3 regions of the Bacillus sp. SRL543 genome follow, and region 1 is predicted to be linked to each of the others. Evidence: riboswitches for the same ligand, from Rfam matches in the RefSeq annotation. Region 1 holds a riboswitch; each other region holds the start of a gene.
The links. A riboswitch is a leader RNA that binds a small molecule or an ion and turns the genes downstream of it on or off. The one in region 1 is predicted to bind S-adenosylmethionine.
Positions count from the first base shown of each region.

Region 1 (10,410 bases):
GGTACATGTATTGCATCGAATTATCCCAAGAGCGGACCTCACGTTCGTTGATTTTTCCGATCTTAGAATTGTAGTTATTGCATATATTGTTCACTAGTTCATCGTGGAAAACGTCTTCAAGGAATTCTGATTTTGTTGCTTCGTAGACTATCATGGTTTCAGTCCTTATTTATTATTTCTTATTAAATTGAATTATAAATAGAAGGGGATGGAGACATGAATTCAACAACTTAAAAATTTCATGTGGTGTTATATCCTGTTTTGCCCCGCAAAAAAAAATAACAATATATTCCATTATACCATGCTGCTGAGGCCAGCGAAGATTTTCCCATCCTCCTGCGCCGCGGGTCCTCCAGAATCGAAAGAAAATGCCTGACTCCACATGCTTTATAGCTTTAGATAATGTGGGGTCAGGCACCTATTTCCTAGAATGCACCCAACTTATTTGGGACCACATTTTGCACATACAATAACTTCAAGTACAAAATTCAGCCTAAATCAAGTAAAATATCCACTAGAGGCATTTATACATGGGGGTAAAAAAATGAGCGTATTATACGTAAAAGATTTAAGTCACGGCTTTGGTGATCGTGCGATTTTTAATGATGTGTCTTTTCGTCTTTTAAAAGGTGAACACGTTGGACTGGTTGGGGCAAATGGTGAGGGTAAGTCTACTTTCATGAATATTGTAACCGGCAAGCTGCAGCCCGATGAGGGCAAGGTGGAGTGGTCACGAAAAGTCCGCGTTGGTTATTTAGATCAGAACTCTGTACTTCAAAAAGGGACGACGATGCGAGAGGCTTTGAGTACTGCCTTTCAATATCTGTTTGATGCTGAAGCAGAGATCAATGAACTTTATGGAAAAATGGGTGATGAAGGTGCTGATATCGAGGCACTGCTCGCTGAAGTTGGAGAGCTGCAGGAAACGCTAGATAGTAACGATTTCTATCAAATTAACTCAAAAGTTGAGGAAGTTGCGCGCGGTCTGGGATTAGACGATGTCGGACTGGATCGGGATGTAGATGATCTCAGCGGCGGGCAGCGTACGAAAGTTTTGCTGGCTAAGCTTTTGCTGGAAAAGCCTGAAATCCTATTGCTGGATGAGCCTACGAACTATTTGGATGAACAGCATATCGAATGGCTGAAGCGCTATTTACAGGAATATGAAAATGCCTTTATCCTGATTTCACATGATATTCCATTCCTGAACAGTGTTGTTAATTTGATCTATCATATGGAAAACCAGGAATTGAATCGCTATGTTGGTGACTATGATAACTTCTTAAATATACATGAAATGAAGAAGCAGCAGCTGGAGTCAGCTTATAAGCGTCAGCAGCAGGAAATTGCCGGTTTAAAGGACTTTGTCGCCCGTAACAAAGCCAATGTCGCGACTCGTAATATGGCGATGTCCCGCCAGAAGAAGCTCGACAAAATGGAAGTGATTGAGTTGGGGAGAGAAAAGCCGAAGCCGGAATTCCATTTCAAAGAAGCCCGCGCAGCCAGCCGCTGGATTTTCACAGCAGAAGATCTTGTTATTGGATACGATGAACCACTGTCCCGCCCGCTGAATTTAAAAATGGAACGCGGACAAAAAATTGCCTTCGTGGGTGCAAACGGTATTGGTAAGTCTACTCTTTTAAAAAGTATCCTTGGGCTGGTTAATCCGATTTCGGGTAAAGTCGAACGCGGTGAATATCAACACCTCGGTTATTTCGAGCAAGAGGTCAAAGAGGCCAACTATAACACTTGTATTGAAGAAATCTGGAGCGAATTCCCAAGCATGAACCAGGCTGAAGTCCGCGCTGCTCTGGCAAAATGCGGATTAACAACCAAGCATATTGAAAGTAAAGTCGAAGTCCTGTCCGGCGGCGAAAAAGCCAAAGTGCGCCTGTGTAAAATATTAAACACAGAAACGAACTTACTCATCCTGGATGAGCCTACCAACCACTTGGATGTCGACGCTAAAGAAGAACTAAAGCGTGCTCTAAAAGCCTATCGCGGAAGCATATTAATGGTATCCCACGAACCTGATTTCTATCGCGAAATTGCGACCGATATTTGGAATTGTGAGGATTGGACTACGAAGGTGTTTTAATTATTATTGGGGTACCTAGTGAATTTGGAATAATTCGCTTAGGTACCTCTTTTTTATTGGCCAACATTTTTTCATAAGAGATCTTTTCATTTTTCAGTTTGGCTCTGTTAAACTTCAATGTTGATAATAGGCCAAAATTAAGGGAAACCCTATGTCTATTAGGTTTCCCATTCTTATTATAAACGAACTGTTAGTAATAATATTAAAGTGGTGGATTTTCCACACCTAAGTGAATCCAATCTTCTTTTGGTGGTCCATAAACCCCAAAAGGTTTGATTCCAGCTTGACGCATAAGAATTGTAACTTGTCCACGATGATGAACAATGTGCTTAATTAGCCCCATAAAAATTTGAGCATTTGTTTCTTCTCTGCCAAATGCAGTTTGTACTTCCTTCAAGGATTCGTCTGTCCATTGTTCTTCAATGACTTTAATTGCAGAAGAACTTACATGTTTAAATGTCTCAGCAATTTCTTTAGCTGAGGTAGGGACATTATTTGCATTTTCTACTTTGTCTACTTTCAGCCCGAAATGAGCTAAATACTCTGGAATATTTGTTGTAAAATGCCAAACAATTCTTCCCAATGTACGACCTTCTGGGTAAACTTTTTGATTCAATGAATCATCAGTTAAACCTTCCAAAACCTTTTGAGTTAGCGTCGTTTCCCAATTCCATTCTCTAATAAAGTCTGCAATCGTTACATACATATACAATACCTCCATAATCACATTTCAGTGATTTTTTATTTCTGAAAACACATTATAAAACGTTTGTTCGTATTATTCAAATTTCCTTCTTTACTATCGTTTGTTTGTTTAGTAATTGTTACACATTGAATTTCGACAGTCGTAAACTGTCATATGTGTCTGTCATTTCAAATACAAATGATGTTAATAGAAATTCTTTAATATGCTGATTAGTGCTTTCGTTACTACGACTATCAACAAATAAAAACCAAGCAAGGTAATTATCGAGATATTTTGTTGCCACTCCTTTAAATCGGTCTATCCATTGTTTCAAACGAGAATGGAGAGCATTGACATTTTGTATATGATACAAGCCCTGAATAATGTGTTTTCCACCAACTGATTTAATTCGGTAATGTTCTAAACCCTTTTCTTTTGCATAGGTTTTATAGGCTCTCCAAGCATCCGTAACAAGCACATTTTTATTGGATAGTTTTGAACCAATCAAGGCATCGACTTTTGGCTTTACAATACGCCCCATACAAGCAACTTTGACGGTTGCTTTTGTTCGGTCTCTGGCAACGAGAACACAAACCTGTTCGTGGCTAATTCCCCTGTGCTTAGATTTACCGCCACGTTTACGCAAAGAAGGTGCCTGACCCTACACGCTTTAGAAAAGGACGCTGCTCGTGTATCTATTGATACTGACTGGATGCAAGAAGGAGGATACCATGTCCGTTGAATTGAATTATGGAAAATTTGAGATTCCAGAAAGGCTGGAAGAAGTCATTCATTTGCAAAAAGACTTGGATAAGAAGGGGCTGCTGCCATATGGGGATCTATTAGGCCTTTATTATGATTATGAAGGCGTTGATTCCAGATATTTGAATACGCCGCTTGATGTTATATCGTTTGCAAGGCCTGGCATAGACGGAATTCATTTCGGTTTCCTAACAGATTTCGGAAATGTAAGTGACTTACATAATGCTTACATTGTGAGGGTTTCTCCCATGGATTTTGACGACCCGGTAAAAATTGTGGCCCGCAATCTTGAAGACTTTCTGAGTATTGCTGTCTATACTCCGCATGTACTGGACGCCATTGAACTCTCGTCAAGCCCTGAAGACGTTGAGAAATACTTAAAACAGAGCGAAGAAAACAGCGACGAAAATAGAAGAACTGTTGTAAAAACCGTTCAGGAAGCTCTTCAGCTTCAGCCAATTGACTCTCTATCTTATTATTTGCAAAAAGTAAATAATGAGCGTGAAGAATCTGTACAATTTAAGACGGAAGATGGGCTCAGTGTGGTGAGCCATATAGAAAATAACGCTGAAAAGACGCACTCACCTTTTCAATTGGAAAGAGGACAGACATTAGACTTAACTCGTGTACGAGCCTTTTTCGAACATGCCCCCCTCCCTTTAAAACTCGTGTTCCTCAGGGATGCACAGTCAAAAGCATTGCTATTCGACCATGAGGAAGTAAAAGCTTTTCTTAAAGAAAAGCTTTATCAAATGAATCTAAAAGATGAAGCGGAAAGAATATCCTGGCCGGAATAATGAATTTGAGCTTTCCGCTCTGCAGCATTATTAACCTGGCCTTTGATGGGGGCAGTCCTATAATGGACCTCCAATTAACCCTAAAAAGCCTAACCCCCAACACGTTAATGCCTTAGTGCGCCGGGGGCCAGGCCTTGTTATCTCATACCAATCATCAACTGGCACTCTTCATTTGTATTTTTGAACGCGCTGATTTTTTAGCACTGAGTCGGAAATAGGTGACCGTGAGTGCAAGGACGAGGACTGTGCCTTTTACAATTTCAAATGCGTAATATGGTAAATTCAGCATCGTCAGCCCGTTGAGGAGCACTCCTATTAAAGCTGCTCCAAAAAACGTGCCCAGCGCATTTGGTTTTCCTGCTCCAAGAACAGAGAATCCGACGAAGACAGCGGCTACAGCCTCCATCAGCAAGGAAGCTCCGGAATCTATTTGTCCAGAGCCAACCCTGGACGCAAAGAGAATCCCTGCCAGTGATGCAAAGATCCCTGATACTACATAAGCAAGGGTTTTCACCTTATTCACATTGGTTCCTGACAACCGGGCTGCCTCTGCATTCCCCCCGGTCATATACAGGATTCTTCCCCACCGGGTTTTATTCAGTACCACGTAAACAGCAGCCACCAATATCAGCATTAAGATCACGGGGACAGGAATTCCCCATAGTCTTCCCTGCCCAATCCAAAGGAAATTTGGATAAAACTCTCCAGGCGCCTTTCCTCCAGTAGTCAATTCCATGTGGCTGTAGATAGAATATCCCTCAGTGTATGTGCGGTGCATGCCTGAAATGATATACATGACCCCTAAGGTTGCCAGCAGATCGGGTATTTTAATTTTTACAATAAGAAGGGAGTTAAACAGCCCCACCGCGGCGCCTGCCAAAATCGGAAGAATCAGGACTGCCCAAAGCGGGAGCTCAAACCATACCATCAAAGAAGCTGTTAAGACCGTCGCAAGGGACATCGTGGATCCTACCGACAAATCAAATCCATCCACAATCAGGGTAAATGTCACTCCTAGAGCCAGCAGGGTGACAATGGAGATGGAACGCAGAATATCGGATATATTACTGTAAGAAAAAAAGGCCGGATTTACGATGGTGAAGTAAACCAAAATCAGAGCCATCAATAGGATGGCACCATATTTATATACAAACTGAAACACTTGGCTGCTCATCACTTTCCTCCTTTCCCCCGCTCGCATATAGCAGGATTTTTTCCTGTGTGGCCTCTTCCCTTGATAATTCTTTTACAATTATCCCGTCATACATCACTAAGATTCGGTCCGAGACAGTCAGGATTTCTGAAATTTCACTAGTCAGATAGAGAATACCCTTCCCCTGGTCGGCAAGGCCTTGGATAAGGTCGAAGATTTCCTTCTTTGCACCAATGTCCACGCCTTTGGTCGGTTCATCGAAAATATAGAGGTCACTGTCTGCTCCTGTCCATTTTCCGATCGCCACCTTCTGCTGGTTTCCTCCGCTTAAATGGAGAACCGGATCCGTTGTCCCGCCTGTTTTAACACCCAGGTTTTTAATAATTTTTTTCGCGTGGCTTTTTTCCGATTTTTTATTCATGAAAAGAAAAGAGGAAAACGATTTTAGATGAGGGAAAGAAAGATTATGTTCAATCGACTCATTGATAAACAATCCTTCTTTCCTTCTTTCTTCCGGGATTAAAACCACACCGGCACGTATCGCATCCGCAGGGCTCTTAAAGGGACCTATTTCCCCATTCATCTTCATTTCACCTGATTCTGTTTTCGTAAGGCCGAACAAAATTCGTGCCAGCTCTGTTTTTCCTGCTCCAACCAGCCCTGCGACTCCTACTATCTCTCCTCTTGAAACCGAAAGACTGGCATTTTTCACTAACCCGCCATCACTTATCCCATCGACTTCTAACAGTTTCTTCCCCGGTACCGTTTTTTGTTTTTCTGTGATTTGAATGTCTTTGCCAAGCATCGCCTCGACAATTTCCTGATGGGTAGCTTGTGTTGTTTTAAAGGTCTGAATGGTTTCACCGTCTCTCATGACGGTAATCCGGTCACTTATTTCAAATACTTCCGGCAGCCGGTGGGAAATGAAGATGATGCCCATCCCCTGCGCCTTCAGCTTTCTCACAACGTTAAAAAGATACTTTGTTTCCTCGATCGACAGCGGGGCAGTCGGTTCATCCAAAATGATGATGCCCGCCTCTTTGACAAGGCATCTAGCAATCAGTACCATTTGCTTTTGAGCGAGGGTCAACTCAGAGACATATTGGTCTACAACTATTTGCTCTTCATTCAGGAGAGCAAGAATTTCTTCTGCTTTTCGCTTCAGCTCCTTTTTTGAGACGAAAAAACGGTTTCCCCCGGCAAAGGAATCAAGCAGAATATTCTCCGCCACTGTCAGCTGCGGCACCAGTGCTGTATCCACCTCCTGGTAAACACAGTGGATGCCCAAATCCTTCGCCTCTTTTGGTGAATGGATAGTGACTGGCTTTCCGTTAATATAAATATCTCCTTCATCATGGCTGTAAGCACCCGCCAAAATTTTAATTAGCGTACTTTTACCCGCACCATTGGCTCCCAATAAAGCATGTACTTCTCCAGAGGCCAAATGCAGTCCAGCTCCCTTCAAAGCCTTTGCTGCACCAAAGCTCTTGGATATATTTCTCATTTCAAGTAGTGATGCACCCATCATGCTGCCTCCTTTAAAAAGGAAAACATCAGGCGGCCTTTAACCTAAGGCTGCCTAATGTCCCTCTGTTATTTCCCTTCTTCCAATTCCTTCAGGGTTTCGGTATATCCCTGGTCGCTGTTGCCCCATCCTTCCACGTATTCATTCAGCTCCGTGGTTGTGATTTGCTCTTCCGGGAGGTCATCTTTTGATACGAACACCGGTGTTAATTTAACATTGTCAGGAGTCTCTTCTCCGGATAATTTTTGATAGGCATAGCGAACCTGTATTCTGCCAATATCCTTTGGATCAACAGCTGCAGATGCCACCCAAGGAGAATTCTTGTCCTGAATCATTTGCAGGTCTTCATCACTCATATCGATTCCGTACACTTTGATATCTGTCCGGCCGGCCTGCTGGATAGCACGGACCGCTCCTTTGGCAAATTCATCCCATGCTGCCCAAACCGCTGTAATCTGCCCTTTCTCCGGATACTGCTTTAAAATGGCTTCCATTTGTGACTGAGTATCCAATGCTGTATTCTGCGTCGCTGCTCCAAATGCGGCGACCTCTTTAATCCCCGGATTCTGTTCAAGGAATTCCTTATAGGCAACTTGTCTTCGCTCCATCGGCGCAAAGCCGGCTACCCATATCTTAACGATATTTGCATTTCCATCTGAGTCCTCAGCCAGTCTCTCAAGAGTGCTTTTTGCCATCTGCTGATCACCCTGTTCAAGCACGGTCACACCCGGTTCACTAACCTCTGCGTCAAAGGCAACGACCGGAATTTCTTTCTCGATCGCCTTTTGGACTCCGGCCGCCAATGCTTCTTTCGTGCCATGGTCTATTAAAATAGCATCAAATCCCTGGTTGATCGCTGCGTCCAGGTTTGAAGACATTTTCGCCAGGTCACCATCAGAAGTAAAAACTGTGGTAGTTCCGCCGAATTTCGTAACCTGCTCCTTCACACCGTCAATATATTGAGCAGAAAACGTACCAAGATTTTGCTGCATAATTAATGCGATCTTTTTATCGGCAAGCTGGTTTTCACCATTGGTTTTATCGGCCGCCGCCTCTCCCTCGGTGCTGACGCCTGTCTTTGGCTGGCACCCTGCTGTAAGCAGGATAACGACAAAAATACTTAATAGAAAGCTCCATTTTTTATTCTTCATTTTCTCTCTCCATTATTGTTTTTTTTTATGCTTTTGCTTTAAACCCTTTGATGCTGACCTGTATATCACTCCTTTTATGACATAAAAAAGCCTCTTTCTACGTAGAGAAAGAGGCTGAAGATTATCTATCGAATCTCCACACCTCTTATCTCCCAGAAAAGAAAAATCTCCTCTGTTGGAATTAGCACCGTGCCTTAAAGGTATTTACATACCGGCGCAAATCTTGCTGCGCCCCGTTTCACAACGGAATTACGGTCGGTTGCTGGGCTTCATCGGGCCAAATCCCTCCGCCTGCTCTCGATAAGAGTTGAAAGCTTGCTATTAATCTTGATTACCTTTGCTGAATATTATCATCAAAATTAAATGTACGCAATATGTTTTTTTAATTTTGTGAATTTTTATGAAAGGAGTACATGTGGAACTGGGCCTGAAATTTAAGATAAGCAGTGATTAGCGAAAAGAGATGTTGTAGGATTAGGTGCCTGACCTCACACACTTAAAAGCTTTAACAAGTATATATTGTGGGGTCAGGCCCTTAATTCCTAAAACGTTGTACATTATTTAGAATTTGCACTTACCAGTCAATATCAACAGATACCATATTTTCAATTGGAACATAAAGGTTTACAGTTTCATCGTCTGTTATTACTGACACAATTAATGAATAATCAATTGAAGGGGTAGGTCTTTCTTTTACTTTGTCTTTCCACCACCCATGCTTCGGAAAAATGGCTATATATCCACAACTTGCAAGCTCTGCAGCAGTTGTTGTCCATCGATCAGATTGTACTGTTCCCCTGCTCCGAGCAACAGAACCAACATCCCAGCTAATGCCACTTTTAAATCCTTTTTCATCCCCATCTCTTCGATCTTTATTTACTCTCTTAAAAAATTCATCATCACTTTCTGCAGGGCCTTGTAATTCCCAAGATAACGAAGCACCTTCGTACGCTTTAGTATAATGTTTTGGATTAGGCTCTATAAAAAAAGATAAAGTTACACGTAACTCCACTTCAGTAGACCCTAACTCTAAAAGGACCTCTTCTGGCCATGGAATCCTGTAAAAGTTCATGTCTCGTACTTTATTCTTTTTCCCCTTAACTACTTTTTCATAGCCTATCTTAATATTATCTTCTGCAATAAGAGTTACAGCGGAGTTAGCAGACTTACAAGCAAGTTCTAAGTTAGGAACTCCATAGCCAAATGCTCTTAATCTATCAATCTTTTCAGGGAATTGTTTTTTCATCTGATCAGACCAACTTGCAGAGTGAATTAAAAGACCTCTAATAGTTGTAGGTAAATATCTAAGATTGTACGACCATATAGTTGCTAACATTTTGGCTGCTTGAGGAGCTGCCATACTTGTTTGTGCAGTATTTACAAATAAATTATCGATAAAATTTTTACTAGTAGAGAGCAAACTTAGACCTAAAACATCCCATTCCCAAAGTGGTTCATTTACAAGGACATTTCCCGCTTCAAGGACAACCTCTGGTTTAATTGCAAACCTTGCTGGGCCTGTTCTACTATGAGGTGAAATTCCTTCATTACTCACTAGTACTTCGTAGCCTTCATAATCACCAGTAAGTGGAGGAGACTCCATTAGATTGGTAATACCCCCAACCGTTATTGCATTTAATGCTTGTGCAGGATCGTCAACTTGAGATGCTAAATTCCTAGTAGGATATCCTACTTTATCAATAGGTTGTACATTACCAGCAGCAACTGTCATTAATCTGCCATTTCCATCATTATAACAAATTGAATCGACCGCAGATGACCATGATGTTGGTTTGCCGTTAAGTGTATCCTCATGTGTTGCTCCAATAGACATGTTAAAAATTCTTTTATAGCTGGGATTTGCATCTTCTACAACCTTTACAGCATTTATTGTTGTTCCACCCCATAATTCTTCTGTACCCGTACCACCTAAAGGAATTTTTACAGATTCTAAATGGTTTGTTAACTCTATTTGCTCACCTTTATATAATATGTTTGTTAAATCCCCATAACCCGCTATCCCAGCGACTTCGGTACCATGACCTATAGAATCTCCAGTAGTTGGTGACGATGGATCAATACTATGCAAACTATTCGGAGGATAAAGGGATTCAAGTAAAGGATGTTGATTGTTTACACCAGTATCTATAACTGTTACCCTCGGTGCATTATCAGATGGATAAACTAATGATTTCATTAACTCTTCAATATCAAAAGAATCTGGTCCTGAGTTAGACAT
Region 1 is NZ_OZ481794.1:812,944-823,353, reverse strand. Features, by position in the region: gene AC4E8B_RS04340 (DNA/RNA helicase domain-containing protein) at 1-154, opposite strand, end outside; gene AC4E8B_RS04335 (ABC-F family ATP-binding cassette domain-containing protein) at 545-2,098, shown strand; gene AC4E8B_RS04330 (DinB family protein) at 2,301-2,804, opposite strand; partial or broken gene AC4E8B_RS04325 (IS1595 family transposase) at 2,923-3,426, opposite strand; gene AC4E8B_RS04320 (hypothetical protein) at 3,515-4,342, shown strand; gene AC4E8B_RS04315 (ABC transporter permease) at 4,497-5,516, opposite strand; gene AC4E8B_RS04310 (sugar ABC transporter ATP-binding protein) at 5,485-7,023, opposite strand; gene AC4E8B_RS04305 (sugar ABC transporter substrate-binding protein) at 7,089-8,171, opposite strand; SAM riboswitch class I at 8,314-8,478, opposite strand; gene AC4E8B_RS04300 (S8 family peptidase) at 8,746-10,410, opposite strand, start outside.

Region 2 (10,410 bases), 1.9 Mb from region 1:
ACAGGATAACCGGGGATGGTCCAATCAATCTTATGATCGGCCCGATGTGGAGCGTCAATAAATGGGATGTTCTTAATTCCATTGATGCAGAGCTGAAGCGCCGCGGCAGCTGGCAGGGGAAATATTATAAACAGCCTTCCGGAACCGGTGCTTTACAGTAAATTCATGTCTGCTTCAGCTGCACCGGCAACAATCGGTGCAGCCTGTTTTGTCTTTATAGCTTATACCAATAATACATACTGTTATGCAATTGGAGGTTTGTCATGAAACTTGAGAGAATTCTTCCCTATGCCCGGACCATCCTTGAGAAAGCGGTAAGTCCCGGGGATATCGTTGTAGACGCCACTCTTGGCAATGGCCATGATGCCCTTTACCTGGCAAATCTGGTCGGGCCGAATGGGCGGGTATATGGATTTGACATCCAGGAACAGGCGATTCACAACAGCAAACTCCGCTTATCAGAGCATGGGATGGAAGGGAGGGCAACCCTTTTCCACAGCGGCCATGAACATCTGCTGGAATGCATTCCGCCTGTCCATCATGGCAAGATTGCTGCAGCCGTCTTTAATCTTGGCTATCTGCCCGGCAGCGATAAAACCGTCGTCACCCGTCCGCGCACAACCATTTCAGCGGTTGAACAGCTCCTGGAAGTCATGCCAGCAGAAGCTGTCATCGTCCTGGTGATCTACCATGGCCATTTTGAAGGGGCCGTTGAGAGGGACTATCTCCTGCGATATGTTAAAACGATTGAGCAGGAGCGCGCCCATGTCCTGCAATACCAATTTATCAATCAGGCCAATAAACCGCCTTTTATTATAGCCATCGAAAAAAGATGAAAGCCTGCCGCTGTGCAGGCTTCTTTGTTATAGTGCTGCACTGAAGATGAGGTAAACAGTGCCGGGTTTGGCAAGATGGTACTCTCTTTTTCCAATGAAAAAAGCGCTGATCTGAGACAGCGCTGTATAATGTTATTTTAAAAAAGCAGCCTGGCCAATCCTGCGGGCACCCATTTCTGCACGGTCCGATAGGCCCTTCCATTAAAATAAAAGAAAAGGCTGACCGGGCCGCCTGTTTTTATAATATGGCGGGCAAGGCGGCGCACATGCTTTTGCCTCCTCACTTTTTCATCGGATAGGTAAATGCCGAGCAGCCCCCTGTTGATGAGCCGGTGGAAGCTTTTGTGGGGAAGTTCTTCAATATGCTTATCCGCTTCGGCAATAAAATGCTGAAGCCGTGCAAACAGCTGCTGTTCATCCTGGTAGTAGAAGCAGAAATTCAAATCGCCCCCTTCCAGATCCTCCTCCTGATCGATCAGGTAATCGAGGAGGATATGAAGTCCCTGGATATAAGGAAAATAGCCGCGGCGGATTTTTACTGCATCCTCCTCGGCAAATTCATCCGACAGTGCGCAGGACACAAGACTGAATATGCCGAGTGTTGAGCCGGAGCACGCTGAAAATTCATACCATTCCATTTCAGGCACAGAATCCCTGTATTCTGCATGCCAATTTTGCAGCCTTGGAACACGTTCTTCGAGACAGACATGTTTATGGATCTGCAGATCGGAATAATAGCGGCAAAGCTCGTTCAGATAAGGGCGGATGCTTTCATAATGGCTGCAGGCCCGGAGCATCCCCCGGCAGGCTCCGGCCAATTCTGCGAGATACCCGCCGTCTTCTTTCTCCTGCCGCTCCCGGTAGTAGTCCCCGGTTCCCGGCTCAAGGGAAAGAGCATCTGCCATCGCTTCATGAAGGGCTGAGAAATCGGCAGGATCCAGAGAAGTGCTTCTGTCACAAAGGTTATCCAGATAATCACTGATAGTCTGATAGGCGACAATGAACCGGACAGCCTCCTTGTACCGGTCTTTGGCCAAGAGGGCCATGATGGCGCCTCCCTCGCAGTGAAAGGCTTTATGGGCGATGCTTGCCATCGCCTGCTTTCTCAGTTCCGGATCAGGGATGCTCTCTGCCCTTTCCCTCCAATACGCCAGCTCGCGGTGGACTTCAGGGATTATTTTTTTATATACCTTTGTCATTAAAGGAATCGGCATGGAGGGTACAGTCATTTCAACACCTCTTATACAAGTTATACAAGGTAGCCGAGCGTTTTCAGCTGGCTGTCGACAAAGTCCTTGGCATATTCAAAAATCTCTTCCCGTTCCGGTTCATTGAAAATTTCATGATAGCATTTAGGCCATTCCTTGAACCTCTTTTCAGAAAGGGGCGCCTGATTGAACCAGTTTTTGACCGTCGCTTTATTGACAATCTTGTCTTCCCCTCCCTGCATGACAAGCATGGGGATATCATGTGTCTTTTCCTGATTTTCAAAAGCGAGCTTCATGGCATGGACCAGCTCCCTGTACCATCTGACAGACACCTTCGTCACATAAAGGCTGTCATTCAGGTCTGCTTCCTGCACATCCTTGTTCCTTGTGGCCATTTCGATCGTCAGCCCGGAACTCATCCTGAGGCTCGGCGCCACTCTATTAAGACCGTAAGATAAAAGATTCAGCACCCCGGATGGCTTTTGAATCAGCCCGAGGCATGGCGAGGACAAAATGATCCCCGCAAGATTCATCCGTTCTTCCTGAATCAATCTGATCGAGGCAAGGCCTCCCATGCTGTGGCCGAGCAGAAATACCGGCAGCTCGAACTGATAGGCAGCCTGGACCCAGTCCTTAATTTCAAATATGTATTCATCAAAGGAGTCGATATGGCCTCTTCTTGATCTGGTTGTCATGCCCTGGCCGGGAAGATCGCCCATAATTACATGAAAACCGGATAAGCGCCACATTTCGATAAGCCAGCCGTATCGGCGATGATGCTCCATGGCCCCATGGACCATAACGATAACCGCTTTAGCTTCACCTTCAGCTTCCCATTTCCACATAGTCTTCCTCCTGTTTGTACACAAATTTTCCTACTTGCATTATCCTATAATCTGAACCTTTTTGCCAAATGGCAGCAGCGTTTAAAAATACACCATTGCAAAAAATGACAGCCCGCTCTGACAAAAAATGATAAAATCTAATTATTACGATTAGGGAGTGTATAAAATGATATACCCATATAAAGGGAAGATGCCCCGCATTTCGCAGACAGCGTACATTGCTGATTATGCAACCATCACCGGGGATGTGGAAATAGGAGATGAATCCAGCATCTGGTTCAATACCGTCATCCGCGGCGATGTAGCCCCGACTATCATCGGCAAAAAAGTAAATGTTCAGGACAATTCCGTCCTTCATCAAAGTCCTGATAACCCGCTCATCATTGAAGATGAAGCGACCATCGGCCACCAGGTCATTCTTCATAGCTGCACCATCCGGAAAAAAGCGCTGATCGGGATGGGCTCCATCATCCTCGACAACGCTGAAATCGGGGAAGGCGCCTTCATCGGGGCCGGCAGCCTTGTGGCTCAGGGCAAGAAGATACCGCCCAATACACTTGCATTCGGAAGGCCAGCCAAAGTAGTCAGGGAACTGACAGACGATGATATTAAAGATATGGAGCGGATCAGCCGCGAATATGCCGAAAAAGGCCAGTATTATAAGTCGCTCAAGAACTAGAAAAGCGGCTGCAGAACGGACATGCTAGTTACTTTATATTTACCCTATTGGAAGAAACTTATGCTTATCAGCCAAGTGCGGATGCATGTGACGGAACAAAGATAACACAGGGTGGTGCAGATGAATTATCTCTATATTGTTATTCTATTGCTGCTGATCTTTTTTCTTTCTCTTCTTTTTAAAGCAAAGCAAGGGAAACGGCTCTTCAGCCCTTTTATTCTATTTATCTTCATTGCTGTAATCCTTGCAGGGGCCATGGCTTTTGACCATAATCGCCCAGGTTCATCAGGGGGAATTGCGGACCTGGTTAAGTCATGGATCAGGACTCCTTTGTCAACAGCAAGTTCACTGTTGGACAAAACGCTTGATCGGCCGATCATCAAGATCAAGGAAGAAGTGCTGCTTGATGCTCCTGTCCTGCACCAGCTTCCGGAGCTTCCGCGCGGCTGCGAAGTCACCAGCCTCGGCATGCTGCTGCAGCACGCAGGGGTGCAGGCAGACAAAATGACGCTGGCCAAGGAGATTAAAAAGGAACCGACTCCCTATAAGAAGGACGGCAGCCAAGTTTATTACGGCCATCCAAACGATGGCTTCATCGGGGACATGTACTCTCTTGATAAGCCAGGTCTCGGCGTCTATCACAAGCCGGTCAAGGAACTGGCTGAAAAATACCTGCCTGGCGGTATAATCGATTTGACAGGTTCTGACTTCACAGAGCTGAAAACGCATCTATCCGATGGACAGCCTGTCTGGGTGATTACGAACACGGCCTATAAGAAATTGGCGCCGGATTTTTTTCAGACCTGGGAGACGCCTAGCGGGCCGGTTGAAATCACTTATAAAGAGCATTCTGTCCTTATCACCGGCTATGATGCCCAATATGTATATTTCAATGATCCGCTCACAGGAGAGAAAAATAAAAAAGCACCCATTGATGGCTTTGAAGAAGCCTGGGTGCAGATGGGAAGACAGGCAATCACCTATCTTTCCCGCTAGCCTTTCATTGGCTGAAAGGATGGTTCGCCGATCAGTTCCTTTTCAAATGAATATTTCTTTTCGACATATATGTCATGCCAGAGCATAAACATGAGCACAGTCCAGATTTTCCGGCTGTTGTCTGCTTTATCCTGGCAGTGGTCTTCAAGAAGCTTCAGAATATAATCTTTATTGAGCAAATGATCCGTGCTGCTTTCGCGGATTATTTTTTTTGCCCACTCGTTCATTTCATCCTTCAGCCAGTGGCGGATCGGGACAGGGAAGCCGAGCTTCTTCCGGGTGAGGACATGGTCAGGCACAACGCCTTCCGCTGCTTTCCTCAGAATATATTTGGTCGTTCCATTGGCCGTCTTCAGATTTGTCGGGATCCTTGATGCTACATCGAAGACTTCTTTATCAAGAAATGGCACGCGAAGCTCAAGGGAATGGGCCATAGTCATTTTATCAGCCTTCAATAAAATATCGCCGCGCATCCAGGTGTGGATATCAATATACTGCATACGGTCCACAGGATCATAGCCCTGGCTCTCCGCATATAAAGGCCTTGTGATATCTTTATAATCGATGCCGTTCTGGTAGACGCCAAGCAGCCTGCGCTTTTCTTCTTCCGAGAACATTTTTGCATTTCCGATATATCTTTCTTCCATCGGCGTCACGCCTCGTTCAATGAAGCTTTTGCCTTTCATGCCCTCAGGCATCATCCTGGCAATCAGCTTCAGGAGGGATTTCCCAACCTGCGGTATTTTATTGAACATTTCAAGCGACTGGGGCTCACGGTAGATATTATAGCCGCCGAACAGCTCATCCGCACCTTCCCCTGAAAGGACCACTGTTACATGCTTGCGCGCTTCACGGGCAACGAAGTATAAAGGCACACAGGCCGGATCTGCCAGCGGATCATCCATATGCCACATAATCCGTGGCAGTTCATCCATATACTCCTGCGGCGAGATCACATAGCTGATGTTTTCAAGGCCGAGCTTATCCGCCGTTTCTTTAGCCACATCAATTTCACTGAAGCCATTCCGCTCGAAACCGACAGAAAAAGTTTTGATATTCGGATGATATTCTTTTGCAATGGATGCAATAATGGAAGAATCAATGCCGCCTGACAGGAATGAACCGACCGGCACATCGCTTCGCATATGCATTTTAACAGAGTCGAACAGAACATCCTTGATTTCTTTCACAAATTCCGGCTCAGACTTCCGGACAGGCTGGAAGGATGCTTTCCAATAGCGCTTGATATCCATAGGAGAACCGATTTTCTTTGTAAAATAATGGCCAGGCTCAAGCTTGTGGATGCCTGCAGACATGGTTTCCGGCTCCGGAACGAACTGGTATGTCAAATAGTGCTGGAGGGACTCATAATTGAGGACGTCGTTTTCCAGCGCCATCAGGATGCTTTTCTTTTCAGAAGCAAAGAATGTTTTCCCGTCATTATCAAGGTAGAAGAAAGGCTTGATGCCAAAAGGATCCCTGGCACCGTATAAGGACTGCTCCTGCTTATCCCAGATGACAAATGAAAACATCCCGCGGAGCTTCTCCACCGCTTTTTCCTTCAGGTGGCTGTAGAGCGCAATGATTACTTCTGTATCAGAATGCGTCTCAAATGTCAGGCCTTCTTTTAAAAGCTCTTCCCGGAGCTCCACATAATTGTAGACTTCTCCGTTAAAAATGATCCAGTATCTTTCATTTTCATAGGTAAGAGGCTGATGGCCGCATTCGATGTCAATGATGCTCAGGCGGCGGAAGCCGAACTGAATATGCTCATCATGATAGTAACCTGCATCATCAGGTCCCCTGTGGGTAATGATATTATTCATATTTTCAAACTGCTGTTTTTGCGCATCGTTCAGAACTTGCGCATTTTCATGGACACAGCCGATAAAACCGCACATTATGTAGTTCACCTTCTTCAATTTAGTCACAATCCCATTCCGTCTAAAAACAGCCAGCGGAAGGCATTCATGCCAGCGCAGTCTTTGACCGGCCAGCCATAATTTACAATAAAACACATTGTTTTCCCAAAAAACATACTCTCTAATACTACCACTAAACACAAAAAAATGGCACTATCAACATGAAAAATGGGTCCGGGAAAAATTAGGCATTTACCTGAATTATTAACATATCAGCAGGCCGTTAAACGCTTCTGTCACATTAGACGGAATAGAAAAAAAGCGGGAGCTGCCTATTTCAGCACTCCCGCTTTTTTATGTTCATATCATATTTATTTCCCAGCCTGCTGGCTCAATGAGTCTGCTTTATCTGTGCGCTCCCATGGAAGGTCAACATCTGTACGGCCGAAATGTCCGTAAGCTGCAGTCTGCTTATAGATTGGGCGGCGCAGGTTCAGCATATTGATGATGCCTGCCGGGCGAAGATCAAAGTTATCCCGGACAAGATCGACAAGCGTATCTTCGCTTACAGTCCCTGTTCCGAAGGTATCTACTGAAATGGAAACCGGCTGCGCTACGCCGATTGCGTAGGCAAGCTGGACTTCAACCTTATCAGCAAGACCGGCAGCGACGATATTCTTCGCTACATAGCGGGCTGCATAAGCTGCTGAACGGTCAACCTTTGTAGGATCTTTGCCGGAGAATGCGCCTCCGCCGTGGCGCGCATATCCGCCGTAAGTATCAACAATGATTTTGCGGCCAGTCAAACCTGCATCGCCTTGAGGTCCGCCGATAACAAAACGGCCTGTAGGGTTGATGAAGTATTTAGTATTTTCATCGATCAGTTCTTTTGGAACGACCGGATTGATGACATGTTCTTTCAGGTTGCGCTGGATTTGCTCCAGGCTGATTTCTGGATGATGCTGTGTAGAGATGACGATGGTATCGATGCGCACAGGCTTGTCGTTCTCATCATACTCAACAGTCACCTGTGTCTTGCCGTCCGGACGGAGGTAAGGAAGAATCTCTTCTTTGCGTACTTCTGTCAGGCGGCGCGACAGTTTATGTGCCAGGGAAATCGGAAGAGGCATAAGCTCTTTCGTTTCGTTGCAGGCAAAGCCGAACATAAGGCCCTGGTCTCCTGCGCCGATTGCTTCGATTTCTTCATCCGACATTTGTCCTTCGCGTGCTTCAAGCGCCTGGTCAACACCCATTGCAATGTCAGCTGACTGCTCATCAATGGATGTCAGTACGGCACAAGTTTCGGAATCAAAGCCATATTTAGCACGGGTATAGCCGATCTCCTTGATTGTTTCACGGACAAGCTTTGGAATATCAACATATGTAGATGTTGTAATTTCACCTGCAACAAGCACTAGTCCTGTTGTAACAGATGTTTCAGCAGCAACGCGGGCATTTGCGTCTTTTGCTAAGATAGCGTCTAAAATAGCATCAGAAATCTGGTCACAGATTTTATCCGGATGACCTTCAGTAACTGATTCAGAAGTAAACAAACGGCGTTTATTTGACATCTGATTTCCTCCTTATTTATAAGAATAGAGTGAGGTTCTTATCCGGCGCTACACCTTATTCTTCCCCTCGGATTGATACGGTACTCATTCCCTAAGTAGTATTGAATAAACATGGAGTTTTTATCCCGCTCTCGCGTATGCATTGCTTCACAATCTGCATAACCGGCTGGTCCTGTCCCCCGGGACCGCAAGCCTTCAGACAAGTGCTGAAAGAGCAGGCCGCCGCTGATGCAGAGAACCGGTCAAAGGCATTATATATAAGCCAGGCACAATCAGATTGTATGATTTTATCCTGTTAAATGCATAGCCCTTGTAAATCAGCTTTATGCAAAAACTTCCATAATATGCAATTAAAAGACTTCCCTCAAAATGCAAAATAAAAAACCTTCCCAAAGTGAAAAGGTTGAAAGCAAAATGATTCGCGCCTTTCACTCTTATCGTTCAAGGAATTCTTCCTTGCGTCAGGTTAGCACCTTTGCTAAAAACAGGCCATCGCTGGCTGTAATTTGAACCGTTATGCTCTTTTCAGCATATATCCGTTTTCAAAAAGCATCATTAGCAGGTTGCTGGGTTTCATCGGGCCTGTCCCTCCACCAGCTCGGGATAAGAGAGTATCCGTTCAAGGTAAAATCATAACGTACAGATGTAGTGGCGTCAATCATTTTCTCCACTATAGCAAGAACAATTTTATATTGTCTCATATATGGAAATGACTCAGAGGGAACAGCTGCCATCCTTGCATTTCTTCCTAAGCAGTTTATGCCTGTTCCGTGCAATCCACCTGTATGCCGGAACCCCGGCAGCAGATGCCAAAGGAAGATGCATACAGAGCCCTAAAACGAAGGTAAGGGGGAACAGCAGCAGCAGCCTTCTGACTGCATAGAAACCCTTCAGGACCTTTTTTTCAGGTGTTATAATATGAAGCTCTTTCCTCAGCTCCCTGCTGCTGAATTGAAGCTCTCCATGTTCCTGTTCATATTTTTGCAATGAAACCCACTCTACCCGATGAAGCAGGTCAAGCTTCCCGAAAGATTTCTTCGTCATTTGGCAAAGCTGGCAAGTATTGTCGTAAAGGGCAATCATTTTCACATTACCATCTCCCGCCTGTAGTCGTTCATCTTATTAAATTTTACCATACCTTTCAATCATTCTTAAAGCACGATAAACTTATATCTATATAATATATGTTTCAATGAATATAATGCCTTCCCTCTTTATCTCCAGCAGCGTTCACCGCTTTAAGCACCCCCTTGAATTTGTGTTGTGCAAATAATATGCCGCAAAGTTCGGAAAGAATTTCTATCTTCTTGAACAATTTGTGACACCTTTCACATTCTATTGAATTACCCTATAAAATTGCTTATGATGATAACAGATTGTGAACTATGTAACATATACACTATTTTTATGTTATTAAACTTTCAGCCAGTGAGAAAGGGGCTTATCCATGAAAAAGAAATATTCTTTGCTTTTAGGAATATTTACAATCATTACTATTCTATCAGGCTGTGAGCCGCTGATGGTGCTGGATCCCAAAGGTCCTCAGGCTGCCGTCCAGGCAAAAGACATTATTCTGTCAACGGCAATCATGTCTGTCATCGTCCTTGTGGTTTTTGCCATGCTTGCTTACATGCTCTATAAATACCGCTCTTCGAAGCAAAGCAAGGATTATGAACCGCCGCATATTAAAGGAAACCTGCTCGTCGAAGCGGTCTGCGTCGGAATCCCTGTCCTGATCGTCATCTTCCTTTCAGTCGTATCCACTCAGAGCAACTATAAAGTGGAATCAGCACCGACAGGATATGGCGACAAAGAGCCTTTAGTCGTATACGCATCATCTTCCAACTGGAAATGGCATTTCAGCTATCCTGAAGAAGATATCGAAACAGTCAACTATCTATATGTACCGACTGACCGCCCGCTTGAATTTAAGCTCTATTCATACGGACCGATCACAAGCTTTTGGATCCCGCAGCTTGGCGGACAAAAATATGCCATGGCTGACATGGTCAATACGCTGCATCTGGGCGCAGATGAACCCGGCGAATATATGGGGCGCAATGCCAACTTCAACGGAAAAGGCTTTGCTGAAAATACATTCAATGTAACAGCCATGCCGCAGGAAGAGTTTGACCAATGGGTGGCTGACGTCAAAAAGACGGCTGAGCCGCTTACTGAAGAAAAATTCGATGAACTGCTTGAACCGGGTCATCTTGGACAGTCCACCTATACCGGAACACATCTTGAATTCATGCCTGCTCCTGAAGGCGAGCATGGCGGCCATAACCATGGTTCCAGCTCTGACAGTGATGATGCTGACTCAGATCATGAACATATGGATATGGAAGAGGACGGATCTGGCAGCAATGGCCACTCAGAACATGAAGGCCATTAATAAGAACAGAACCGCTAC
Region 2 is NZ_OZ481794.1:3,840,985-3,851,394, forward strand. Features, by position in the region: gene mnmL (tRNA modification radical SAM protein MnmL/YtqA) at 1-161, shown strand, start outside; gene mnmM (tRNA 5-(aminomethyl)-2-thiouridylate-methyltransferase MnmM) at 264-836, shown strand; gene AC4E8B_RS19570 (tetraprenyl-beta-curcumene synthase family protein) at 974-2,065, opposite strand; gene AC4E8B_RS19575 (alpha/beta hydrolase) at 2,086-2,889, opposite strand; gene AC4E8B_RS19580 (gamma carbonic anhydrase) at 3,056-3,568, shown strand; gene AC4E8B_RS19585 (C39 family peptidase) at 3,689-4,564, shown strand; gene asnB (asparagine synthase (glutamine-hydrolyzing)) at 4,561-6,465, opposite strand; gene metK (methionine adenosyltransferase) at 6,798-7,997, opposite strand; SAM riboswitch class I at 8,429-8,607, opposite strand; gene AC4E8B_RS19600 (thiol-disulfide oxidoreductase DCC family protein) at 8,712-9,080, opposite strand; gene qoxA (cytochrome aa3 quinol oxidase subunit II) at 9,445-10,392, shown strand.
Region 2: it holds a riboswitch for S-adenosylmethionine, as region 1 does, so the genes downstream of both, metK (methionine adenosyltransferase) here and AC4E8B_RS04305 (sugar ABC transporter substrate-binding protein) in region 1, are expected to answer to the same signal.

Region 3 (10,410 bases), 1.7 Mb from region 1:
GCATGGTTTTTTGGGTTTACATTTCAGTAAAAGGGGTATTTTTCCATTTAGGTCCAATTAATCGCTAAGGGGGACAGGATGGAAAAACAATTTTATGCGGCTAAAGGAAAATTCTTTCTGTTTATGCTGATTGTATCGGCTGCTGGTGCATTCTTTGCCTGGCTGGCTGCTGATATGATTTTGCATGAAGAAAACAGAGAAACTATTATGTTGATTGTTTATTGTTTGTTTGCTGTTTTAATGTTCGGATGTGCCCTGCTTTTTGCAAGTATGATCTATGACAAAGCCCCAATGGTTTCTTTCAGCACAGAAGGCCTGGAAGTCAATGGTCCAGGCGGCCCCGGTCTCATTGTCTGGGAAGATTTCCAGGGTATCTTTCCATATGAAGCCCATGGAAATGCTTTTCTGGGGGTTATCGTGAAGGATGAAGAAAAGTACATTGAAAGGCTTCCTGCAAGAAAGAAAAAATTGGTGAAGATCAATCAAGCAACCGGATTTCCACCTTTTAATATTGCTTTGAATTCGCTTAAACACAGGAAGGAATTCGTTGATGAGCTGGAGAGGCGTGAAGTCCCGGTCCTGGTCATGGAAGAGGAATTTGAAGAAGAAAGTGTTAAATGAAAATCATCCCGTCCTCTTGCCAGAGGCGGGATGATTTTTTTTACAGATTCAGTTCCTTGCTTTTACGCGGGGTTTTTGGCCATATGAAGTAGCTGGCAGTGTAGATCAAATCGGCTGCAAGAACAACAGACCAGATTTTCACTACGCTTAACAGCGCCTCTGTTCTTGCTGCATCATTCACGAGATGCACAGTTCCCATCAGCAGGGCAGAGCCGATGATATAAGCAGCTGCATGCCTTGCAAAGCCTTTAATATTGTGCTTTGCATGTTCCATACCATATCTTTTTTCCGGCATTTTGCCCTTTTTGGCGATGTAATATAAGAATCTGTCATCCGCCCACTGGATCATACTTTTTCCAAAAGCAATCGACACACCGATATACACGGCAGCCAATGCATGGGCCTGAGTTGCATCCGAGCCTCTGTACAAATCCCCTGCCGCTGCTGCCAGCAGGATCAGATCCACTGCAGGAGTCATCGCCAGCAGGACGAGACCGGTTTTCTTTTTTTCGAAAAGATAACGCATTGAAAGGCCGGCCAATATCAAAACCCAAAAGCCGATTTCACACCCAATGATAACCCACAATATCCAGTTCATACCTACCCCTTCCAGTACTGTTGTATTGTTTAAACTCATCATATCATCACCTTTTTAGCAATACAAGTGTATCATTTAAAATTGAATACTGTTTTATGGTCTGCTAAACTGGAACCATGCCTAAAATAGTTGATCATGAACAAAGGAAAAAAAGGATTGCCCAAGCCACCTGGCAGGTTATTCTGGACAAAGGGATGGAAGGTGCAACTGTCCGCAATATCGCAGCAGAAGCAGGAGTTTCTCTTGGCGCCCTGCGCCACTACTTCTCCACACAAGAAGAACTGCTTGTTTATGCAATGAAACTGGTAAATGAAAATGTGATAAACAGGGTTACCGAGATTGCACGGAGAGATTTGCCGCCAAGGGAAAAAGTGTATGAGATCCTACTTGAAATCGTTCCAACAACAGATGATAAAATGGCAGAAATGGAGGTTTGGTTTGCGTTTACTGCATACAGCAGGCATAAGGAAGAATTTAGAAGCCTGAAGCAGGGGATTTATACGGGGATTGTACAGATGATAGATTTCCTTAAGTCCCATGGCGAGCTGAAGGATAACCTGGATCACGATCTTGAGACAGAAAAATTATACAGTTTCATTGATGGACTTGCGCTGCACAGCATGCTCGAGCCTGAACGCCTGAAACCGGGCAGAATAGAAAAAACTCTCCGCAGCTACCTGGATGGCATCCTAAAATGACCCAAAAGGACCGGTTCTATTAGAATCCGGTCCTTTTCAGCGTTCATTCAGTTCATGAGGATGCATATGACTGCTGCTCACTGAAAGAAGTGAGCCACTCTGAAGTGCAGCGAATCAGCTCTGCAAAAAAGCTTCCGCTTGAGTAGGTATGGCAGGCTCCATTCACATAATGCAAGGAACATGACCCTTCCTTCCGCTTCCTGAATTTTTCCGCATATCTTCCTGAGTGGGATACCGGGATATCATGATCTGCAGTTCCATGTACAATCAGGACATCGCCCCGGTAAGCCGCAAGCTCTTCCAATGGTTCATATCTTTTCAGCGAAGAAAAGTATTTTTCTGTTAATTGATAGCCCAGATAATCCAATGAAGCTCCCTTGCCCAGTGCCTTTACCTTTTCACTGCCGACAATAGAGGCGATATCTTCATATGGCATTGCAGAAGCCGACCATATAATAAGCTTCCGGATGCGGTCATCCTTGGCTGCAGCCAGGACGGCAACGGCACCGCCGAGGCTATGGCCAATGAGTGAAAGCGAATAAGGATCCGCATATTTCAGCTTCACTGCAAAATCGACGGCAGTGAAAGTCTGCTCCAGCAGATCGGGAAGACCTGTTTCACCATATTCCCCCGGGCTCTCCCCGCAGCCCTCATAGTCAAAGCGGAGGACCAGATAACCTTCCGCAGTGAGACGGTTGGAAGCTTTAACAAACAGCCTGTCGACACCAATCCGGCTGCCTGTAAACCCATGGCAGATGATGACAAGGGGATAGCGGCGGTTTTTGCTGAACCCTGCCGGATAATCGATCGATCCGCACAGGTGCTTATCCTTCCAGGGTATTAGAATGCTTTCTGACATATATAGTCCCTTCCCTCTATTCATTCTTATAAGATCGGTTTTCATGGTAAATTTTTAACAGCTCTTCGTACGGCACCTGGAACAGCTGCAGGCCTTCTTGTTTGTATATACCCATAGACAGCAGCTCTGAAATCAGCTGATCCTTTTTATCTTCTTTTGTCATTGTTAATTTTTCCTTCAATAAAAAAACCCCTTCTGCCCGGTGGCCCGGAAGCAGAAGAGGCTTTTATGCGCGAATGGCTGCCGCTCCTCTCATCTTCCAAGCTTCCGCTTGTTGGATTTGGCACAGTTCTCGCAAGGAGTCTGCTGCCGAGGCTTCATAGGGCCAATTCCCTCCGCCTCTCTGGATAAGAGTAATCCTATAAGTTTTGTTGGAATTAAATATACGCTATTTCTTTTCGATTGTCAAGATGTACTGCTGCAGTTTCCTGTTCAGCTTCTGTTAAGCTGATACAGCCAATGGATTTCCTCCCCGGAAGTGAAATGCATATCATAAGTTTTTATAATGACAGCCTGCTTCGGGTATGTCCATATACTGCCTTGTATGAAGAAATCATATTCCCTGCCTCCCGATGGCAAATCTCTTAAAGCGAAAATAACTGTCAATCACATTCCAGTCTATTTCCCATTCTACTTGAATAAAAATAGGAGAAGACAATTGGGAGGTGGGAATGATGCAGGTCAATCGCGTTCTATCTTTATGGTACGCCCTTTTGGCGATTGCATTCTGGGGGTGTTCTTTTGTATCAGTCAAATGGCTGGTCGATTATCTGGCCCCGGGTGCCCTGGTTTCTTTAAGATTTTTGATTGCTGCCATCTTCCTGGGCTGCCTTCTTACAATATTTAAAGAATCTTTTTACATAAAAAAAGAGCATTTCGCCCATGTTTTTATACTTTCTGTACTTGGTGTGTTCATTCATCAAATGGTACAGGCTTCTGCAATGCTGACGCTGGATGCCTCTGCTGCTGGCTGGATGATTTCTTTCACGCCTGTTTTTACCAGTTTGCTTTCCTTCCTTTTTTTATCTGAAAAGCTTTCACTCCCTAAAGTTGGGGGGATGGTGATTGCTATAATAGGAGTTTTGGCTATTTCGGCGGAAAATACAGGTGGCACACTTCAATTCAAGCCTGGTCTTGGTTATTTTCTCCTGCTTTTCAGCACCTTCAATTGGGCGGTCTATTCCATTTTGTCCAAGAAATTTGCACTTCCCTATTCTTCCCTTGCCATCACATTTTGGACAAGCCTGATAGGCTGTTTGGCGACTCTGCCCTTCCTCTTGAGAAATCGCGGGTATGAAATTTTGTATACCCTACCCATGGACGGATGGCTGCACCTGCTGTTTCTTGGCATATTTGTATCGGCCCTGGGCTACTGGTACTGGGGAAAGGCGCTTGAGGTGCTTGAAGCGACACAGGTTTCGGTCATGATGTATCTGGAACCGCTGTTTACATTGCTGGCAGCAATCCTTATTCTCGGCGAGAAAATTCCGCTGCACAGCAGCATCGGGGGAATTCTAATTATCTTGGGGGTATCCGCAGTAAACAAGCCGGTCCTCGACTTCTTTATCAGGAAGCTTTTTAAATACCCTATAAAATAACGGTGAAACCTTTTTCCAATAATTACATGTTTTTTCGCTTGGATAAATCTATACAGTCCGAACAAGTTTTCCTATAATGGAGATAGATTCATTTAGGAGGGAAATTGTTGAAATCCACTTTCAAAAAAATTTCGAAACCTGTCCCCCTTATTTCATTGGCCATTCTAATAGCTGCTGCTGCACTGTGGTTCAGCCTGTCCGGCAGCAAAGAAGTTACCATTCCCTTTTCTTCCATAGAAAATATCATTCAGGATCATCCTAGTGAAAATGTCATTCTAAAAGAAATGAAAAATGGCACACTGCACTTGACTGCAGGTGCAGCTGAGTATGTCTCACAGGTGCCTCCAAACAGCCAGATGGTTGCCAAACTGATCGAAAATTACAATATCCAGTACAGCTACTCTTCCGCAAATCCATATACATTCTGGATTTTGGGTGGAACACTGATCCTGTTTGCCGGGATCGGCCTTTACCTCCAAAAATCCGGCAAAGGAATATCTACAGCCAATTCAATGAAAAACAGCGCCAGCAAGGCAAAGCCTCTTCCATCCATCACGCTGGATGATATCGGCGGCCTTCAGGATGAAATGAAGGAGGAAATTCTCCAGACACTCTCTATCATTAAAGACAGGGAAGCATCCATCCAGCTTGGTGTAAAGCCGCCAAAGGGAATCCTGCTTTACGGCCCTCCAGGCACAGGCAAGACGCTGCTGGCGCAGGCGATCGCCAAGGAAATCGGCGCTTCTTTCTTTTCAACCAGCGGATCTTCTTTCAATGAAATGTTCGTCGGCGTCGGAGCTTCAAGGGTCAGGAGCTTATTCCAGAACGCCCGGAAGCATTCACCCGCAGTCGTCTTCATTGACGAAGTTGATGCCCTTGCCGGCAAGAGGAAGCAGCATGGCGGGGACGAAAGCGAGAAAACACTGACTGAGCTGCTTGTCCAGCTTGATGGCGGCCATTCAAATGACGGCATTCTTTTCATCGCCGCAACCAACCGCAAGGATATGCTAGATGATGCATTCCTTCGTCCAGGCAGGATTGACTTCTCTTTCCTTGTTCCGCTTCCGGATACAAAAGGAAGGCAGGAAATCATCAGCATCCACACAAAAGGCAAGCTTCTTGCAGAAGATGTCGCAGCTTCCCTGCCTGCACTGGCCGAAAGCACTTCCGGCTTCTCAGGGGCGGACATCAGCTCTCTCTTTGAGACAGCAAGCAGAAGGGCCATCCGCAGCGGAAAAGAAAAGATAGATAAAGAAGACCTTGATTTTGCCATCGACCGGACGGTGCTTGGAAGCACAACACGCCCGCTTCAGGACCCTGAAACGAAAAAGAGGGTTGCCATCCATGAAGCTGGACATGCCTTGATTGCGGCCATTACCAAGCCTGGTTCAGTTAGAAAAGCAACAATCATACCGCGTGGACAGGCGCTTGGATATGTCGCACCGATACCAAAGGAGCTTCATTTGTCTACTTCCAGTGAGCTCCTTGACCAGGTCAGCATGATTCTGGCTGGCGGAGTGGCGGAAAGGCTGTACCTCGGCGAGCACAGCATCGGGGTCAGCGGCGATGTCCAGCAGGCTAAACATATCCTTGAGCAGATGGTGGAAATCGGCTTATTCCAGGACGGTTTCAACCTGACCTTTGTGAAAGCGGAAAAAGAAGCCAAGATGCAGGAGCTGTTCCAGCAGGCTTTAGCGAAAACAGAAATGCTCATTCAAACCCATGAATACGAATTTGAGTGCCTGGTTGCAGCCCTTCTGAAGAAAGAAACACTAGAAGGTGCAGAGGTGCAGGGCATCGTGGGCGAACCATCGAAAAGACAGGAAGCCGACCTTATGCCTGTGTAGAATTGAACTGGAAAAGCAGCCTGGCAGGCTGTTTTTTTTATTGCTGATATACAGTGAACTTCCCTGCCTTTTCATAAAGCGGGCTGGAACAGCCATTCTAGCGGTGCAGGAAAGTGTAAAATGGTTTTGTCGGCCAATTGCGTTGTTCCTGGTGGATAGATATCGGCTTGTTTGGTAAGAAGAGGCTCTCTTTCAAAGCAGGAATTCGCCGGAATAGCGGAGACTCATGCTTCAAATCTCTATCATTCAGCATATTGCTTCCACCGGTACAGCTTGGATTCTTTTCTCTGGAAAGGCCACTATGAAAAAAAGGAGCGGGCCGCTCCTTTCACATGTGGCTTTTATTCTATTAAAACAACTCTGCAGCTGCTGCACCGTCAGGCAGCTCAAATGGATTTTCTTTGTTGATGCGGTCATAAAACATGATGCCGTTCAGATGATCTATTTCATGCTGGACGATGACAGATGCAATCCCTTTCAGGCGCATTTCCACCTGCTCCCCTTTTTCATCGGAATATTTAATCTTGATTCTTTCATAGCGGGGAACATAGCCTTTAACCTCCCTGTCAACAGAAAGGCAGCCCTCACCTTCCGGAAGATAGACCATTGCCGCAGAATGGCTGATGATTTTAGGATTGATAACCCTCAGCTCGTTCACTTCCCCTTTTTCATCCCTGAATAAGGCAGCAAACATTTTTTTATCCTCCCCTATTTGGTTGGCAGAGAGGCCGACTCCAGGCCTGAGCTGATATTTTGTTGCCAATTCAGGATTCTGGCTGTTTTTTAGATATTCCATCATCATTTCCATGATTTCATGGTCTTCCTGGCTGAGAGGAACCTCCACTTCAGCTGTTTTTTGCCGTAAAATTGGGTCTCCTTCTCTGACAATGTCTTTCATTCTGATCATTTTTCTGTCTTGATTGTCCATAACTACCATTCCTTTATTTTTTTTATTTATTTTGCAGAGTCCTTTGCAGGCTCTTTAAATGCTGTCTATTAATTTTCATAATATTTGCTATAATATTTTTGATAGGACTTTTAGAGTGGGAGCTGATGATGTTGCGGGAATTTGCCGAGAATTTGTTTCTTCATTTTTTTATCATGCTGATCATCCCGCTTATGCACAATATAAGCATAAAGCATGAAAAAAGAGCATGGCTCATGTTTTTTGCCGCTGCTGCCTCCTTGATGCTGACTCTGGCATTTCCTGTGAGAATGGCTAATGGCCTTGAATTTGATATGAAATTCATACCTGTATTTTTTTGCTTTTTCTATCTTGGACCTCTGGGAGGATACTTGTCAATCGCGGCCCTTCTGATATTCATGGCCTTATTTAATGCAGAAAATCTTTATGTTACTTGTATCAATTATTTTATCATTTCAATCCCAATGCTGTTTTTACGGAAAAAATACCAAACAATGAATATCCTCGGCAAAAACAGCGTTGCTTTTGCTTTTTATTTTTTTATCACGTTTACCAGGCTGATATATTTCCTGCAGACTGGGCATATTCAGAATGCTGTGAACCTCGGCCTTTTCTTTCTTTTATCATTTGTAAGCTTGTGTGCTGCCATATATATTATGGAAATGTACAAATTGCACGCAGAAATGGCTGAGAAGCTTCAAACAGCAGACAAATCCAATGCCATCAGCCAGCTTGCAGCCTCTGTTGCCCATGAAATCAGAAATCCCATGACGACAATCAGAGGATTCCTGCAGCTGATGAAGGATGAACAAAACCTGACTGACGGCCAGAGATCATATGTATCAACTTCACTTGAAGAACTTGACAGGGCGAATCATATAATCACAGATTTCCTCTCGCTGGCAAAGCCTTCGATATCCTCAAAGGAGAAGCTGCCGGTTACAGATCTTGTAAGGGAAATTGCTGAATTCATCAAGCCTTTTGCCCTTTTATCGGATACAGAAATCAGCTGCCGTATACAGGATGATTTATATATTTATGGGAATGCAAATGAATTCAAGCAGCTGCTGATCAATCTCATAAAAAACGGGGTGGAATCAATGCCGGACGGAGGTTCTATCATTGTCACCGCAGAGCAGGATCAGAAGGAAGTATCCGTAAAAATAAAAGATGAGGGATCAGGCCTCTCACCTGGACAGCTTAAACAGCTGGGCCGCCCCTATTATTCAACAAAAACCAAAGGCACCGGCCTGGGGCTGCTTATTTCATTTGATATCATTAAACGGCTTGACGGTCACTATAAAATCATCAGCGATATGAATAAAGGGACTGAATTCATACTGATTTTCCCTGCGGCTGAAAAAGAATTCAGCGGAAAGCAGCCATTGTAATCAAGGGACCCTGCCCGGTAAGGCAGCGTTCCTTTTTTAGATGAGCAGTGCATCCTCAAACGGAGCGAAAAAAACGCCCTTCGGCCCCAGCATATCTGTTTCTGATTCCCGTTTTTCTCCTTTTACCTCATACTCCCCTTCAGGGAAATAGTCAAACATTCCGCTCGACTTATGAAGCTCAATGAAACAGTCATGAAGTTCGCACATCAATGTCTGGTAGTCTTTATCGTCTATTGGGTCTCCGTATTCATCCAGCTTAAAATTGGCTTTAACCAGCTCTTCAAATTCCAGATTGCCTGAAGAGGCAACATAGAGGTCTACATCACTGCAGTCAATACAGAGCAGCATTGGGTCGTCCTTGATATCCAAATACGCTTTTTCCACCATCTTTTTCAGCATATCTTCTATTTCATCTGCATTTATAAGTGTTTTGGCTGTTTGCAGCATGAACTTTACACCTCCAAAAACGAAAACATTAAGATAGAAAATGAAGTTTCGTATGTGTCCTATTATAACAAACTGCTCCGAATAAGTCGTCTTTCGTGCTGATGCGCCATAATACGCCAGCATGCTTAGTTTTTCGGTAGGAAAAAGTCCCTTCATGTCAGATTCTGCGCTTTCCCGAGAAATATTTCTTATTTCCTGTTAAGGGATATGCTCCAGGCGGAATGTTTTGGGTCTGTCAGGGTAGATTGTTATTATACAATCGTGTACTTGGAAAGGAGAATGAAACATGAATATCCTGATTGTCGGAGCAAATGGACAAATAGGCAGACATCTGATTGAAAAAGTGGCAGAAACTGAACACAAGTCAGTTGCCATGGTTCGCAAAGAAGAGCAGGCAGATGCCCTGAAGAAGCTTGGAGCTGATGAAGTGGTCATCGGTGACTTGGAAAAAGACTTTTCACATGCTTTCAAAGGAGTGGACTGCGTCATATTTACGGCGGGCTCCGGCGGGCATACAGGTGCAGATAAGACCATCCTCATCGATCTATGGGGTGCAATCAAGACGATTGATCTGGCAAAAGAGCATAAGATCAGCCGTTTTCTTCTTGTCAGCAGCATGAATGCAGATACTCCAGATACAGGTATAGAATCCATGAAGCATTATTTTGTGGCTAAGAAACTGGCTGACGATCATCTGCGCTCATCAGGGCTGGATTATACAATCGTCCGTCCGGGCGGACTTCTCAATGAGCCTGCGACGGGAAAAATCCTGCTGGAAGAAAAGATACAGGAATACGGCTCAAGAGAGATAACCCGTGAAGATGTCGCTGCTGTGCTGGCAGAAGCGGTTGACCTTGAGAATACTTATAAGAAAACATTTGAGATCCTGAACGGGAAAACACCGGTTAAGGAAGCATTGAAGCAGGTATAAGCAAGAAAGCCAAAAGCAGGGCTGCTGCTTTTGGCTTTTTTCGGGATTTGTACTGAAATAAATCGAGGACAAATGAAACTATCCGTTTTATCTGTTTTGACAAAAATTATAGAAATCAACCACCGTATGACAGGAAAAATAAATTCTACAGCAGACAAGACTGTGATTTTTAGATTCAATGGCATTTTTAATTATCAAGTATCTTTCATCATTACCTATATCTTCATACTCCCCTTTTATTACCCCACACAAATGTATGCAGCTGGGGCAGAACCCGGACTTCTTTCATTTCTTCATCAAGCATTGCTTTTTCGATCAGCCAGCTGTATTTCTTCAGCTGTTCGCTCAGGAATTCATCATTGTTTGCAGTTGATAGATTTTCATTGCCTGCCTGCAGGTAAAATGGAATTCCGGGATATCGTTTCATAACCTTTTTGCTGTATTCAAAATCGTTTTCATCAAATATAACCACTTTTAAGCTCACCTGGTGCGCAA
Region 3 is NZ_OZ481794.1:2,507,104-2,517,513, forward strand. Features, by position in the region: gene AC4E8B_RS12620 (STM3941 family protein) at 79-621, shown strand; gene AC4E8B_RS12625 (hypothetical protein) at 662-1,219, opposite strand; gene AC4E8B_RS12630 (TetR/AcrR family transcriptional regulator) at 1,336-1,917, shown strand; gene AC4E8B_RS12635 (alpha/beta hydrolase family protein) at 1,970-2,776, opposite strand; gene AC4E8B_RS12640 (Fur-regulated basic protein FbpA) at 2,793-2,957, opposite strand; SAM riboswitch class I at 3,026-3,130, opposite strand; gene AC4E8B_RS12645 (DMT family transporter) at 3,448-4,374, shown strand; gene AC4E8B_RS12650 (AAA family ATPase) at 4,482-6,221, shown strand; gene def (peptide deformylase) at 6,571-7,149, opposite strand; gene AC4E8B_RS12660 (ATP-binding protein) at 7,275-8,537, shown strand; gene AC4E8B_RS12665 (hypothetical protein) at 8,574-8,984, opposite strand; gene AC4E8B_RS12670 (SDR family oxidoreductase) at 9,271-9,915, shown strand; gene queE (7-carboxy-7-deazaguanine synthase QueE) at 10,139-10,410, opposite strand, start outside.
Region 3: it holds a riboswitch for S-adenosylmethionine, as region 1 does, so the genes downstream of both, AC4E8B_RS12640 (Fur-regulated basic protein FbpA) here and AC4E8B_RS04305 (sugar ABC transporter substrate-binding protein) in region 1, are expected to answer to the same signal.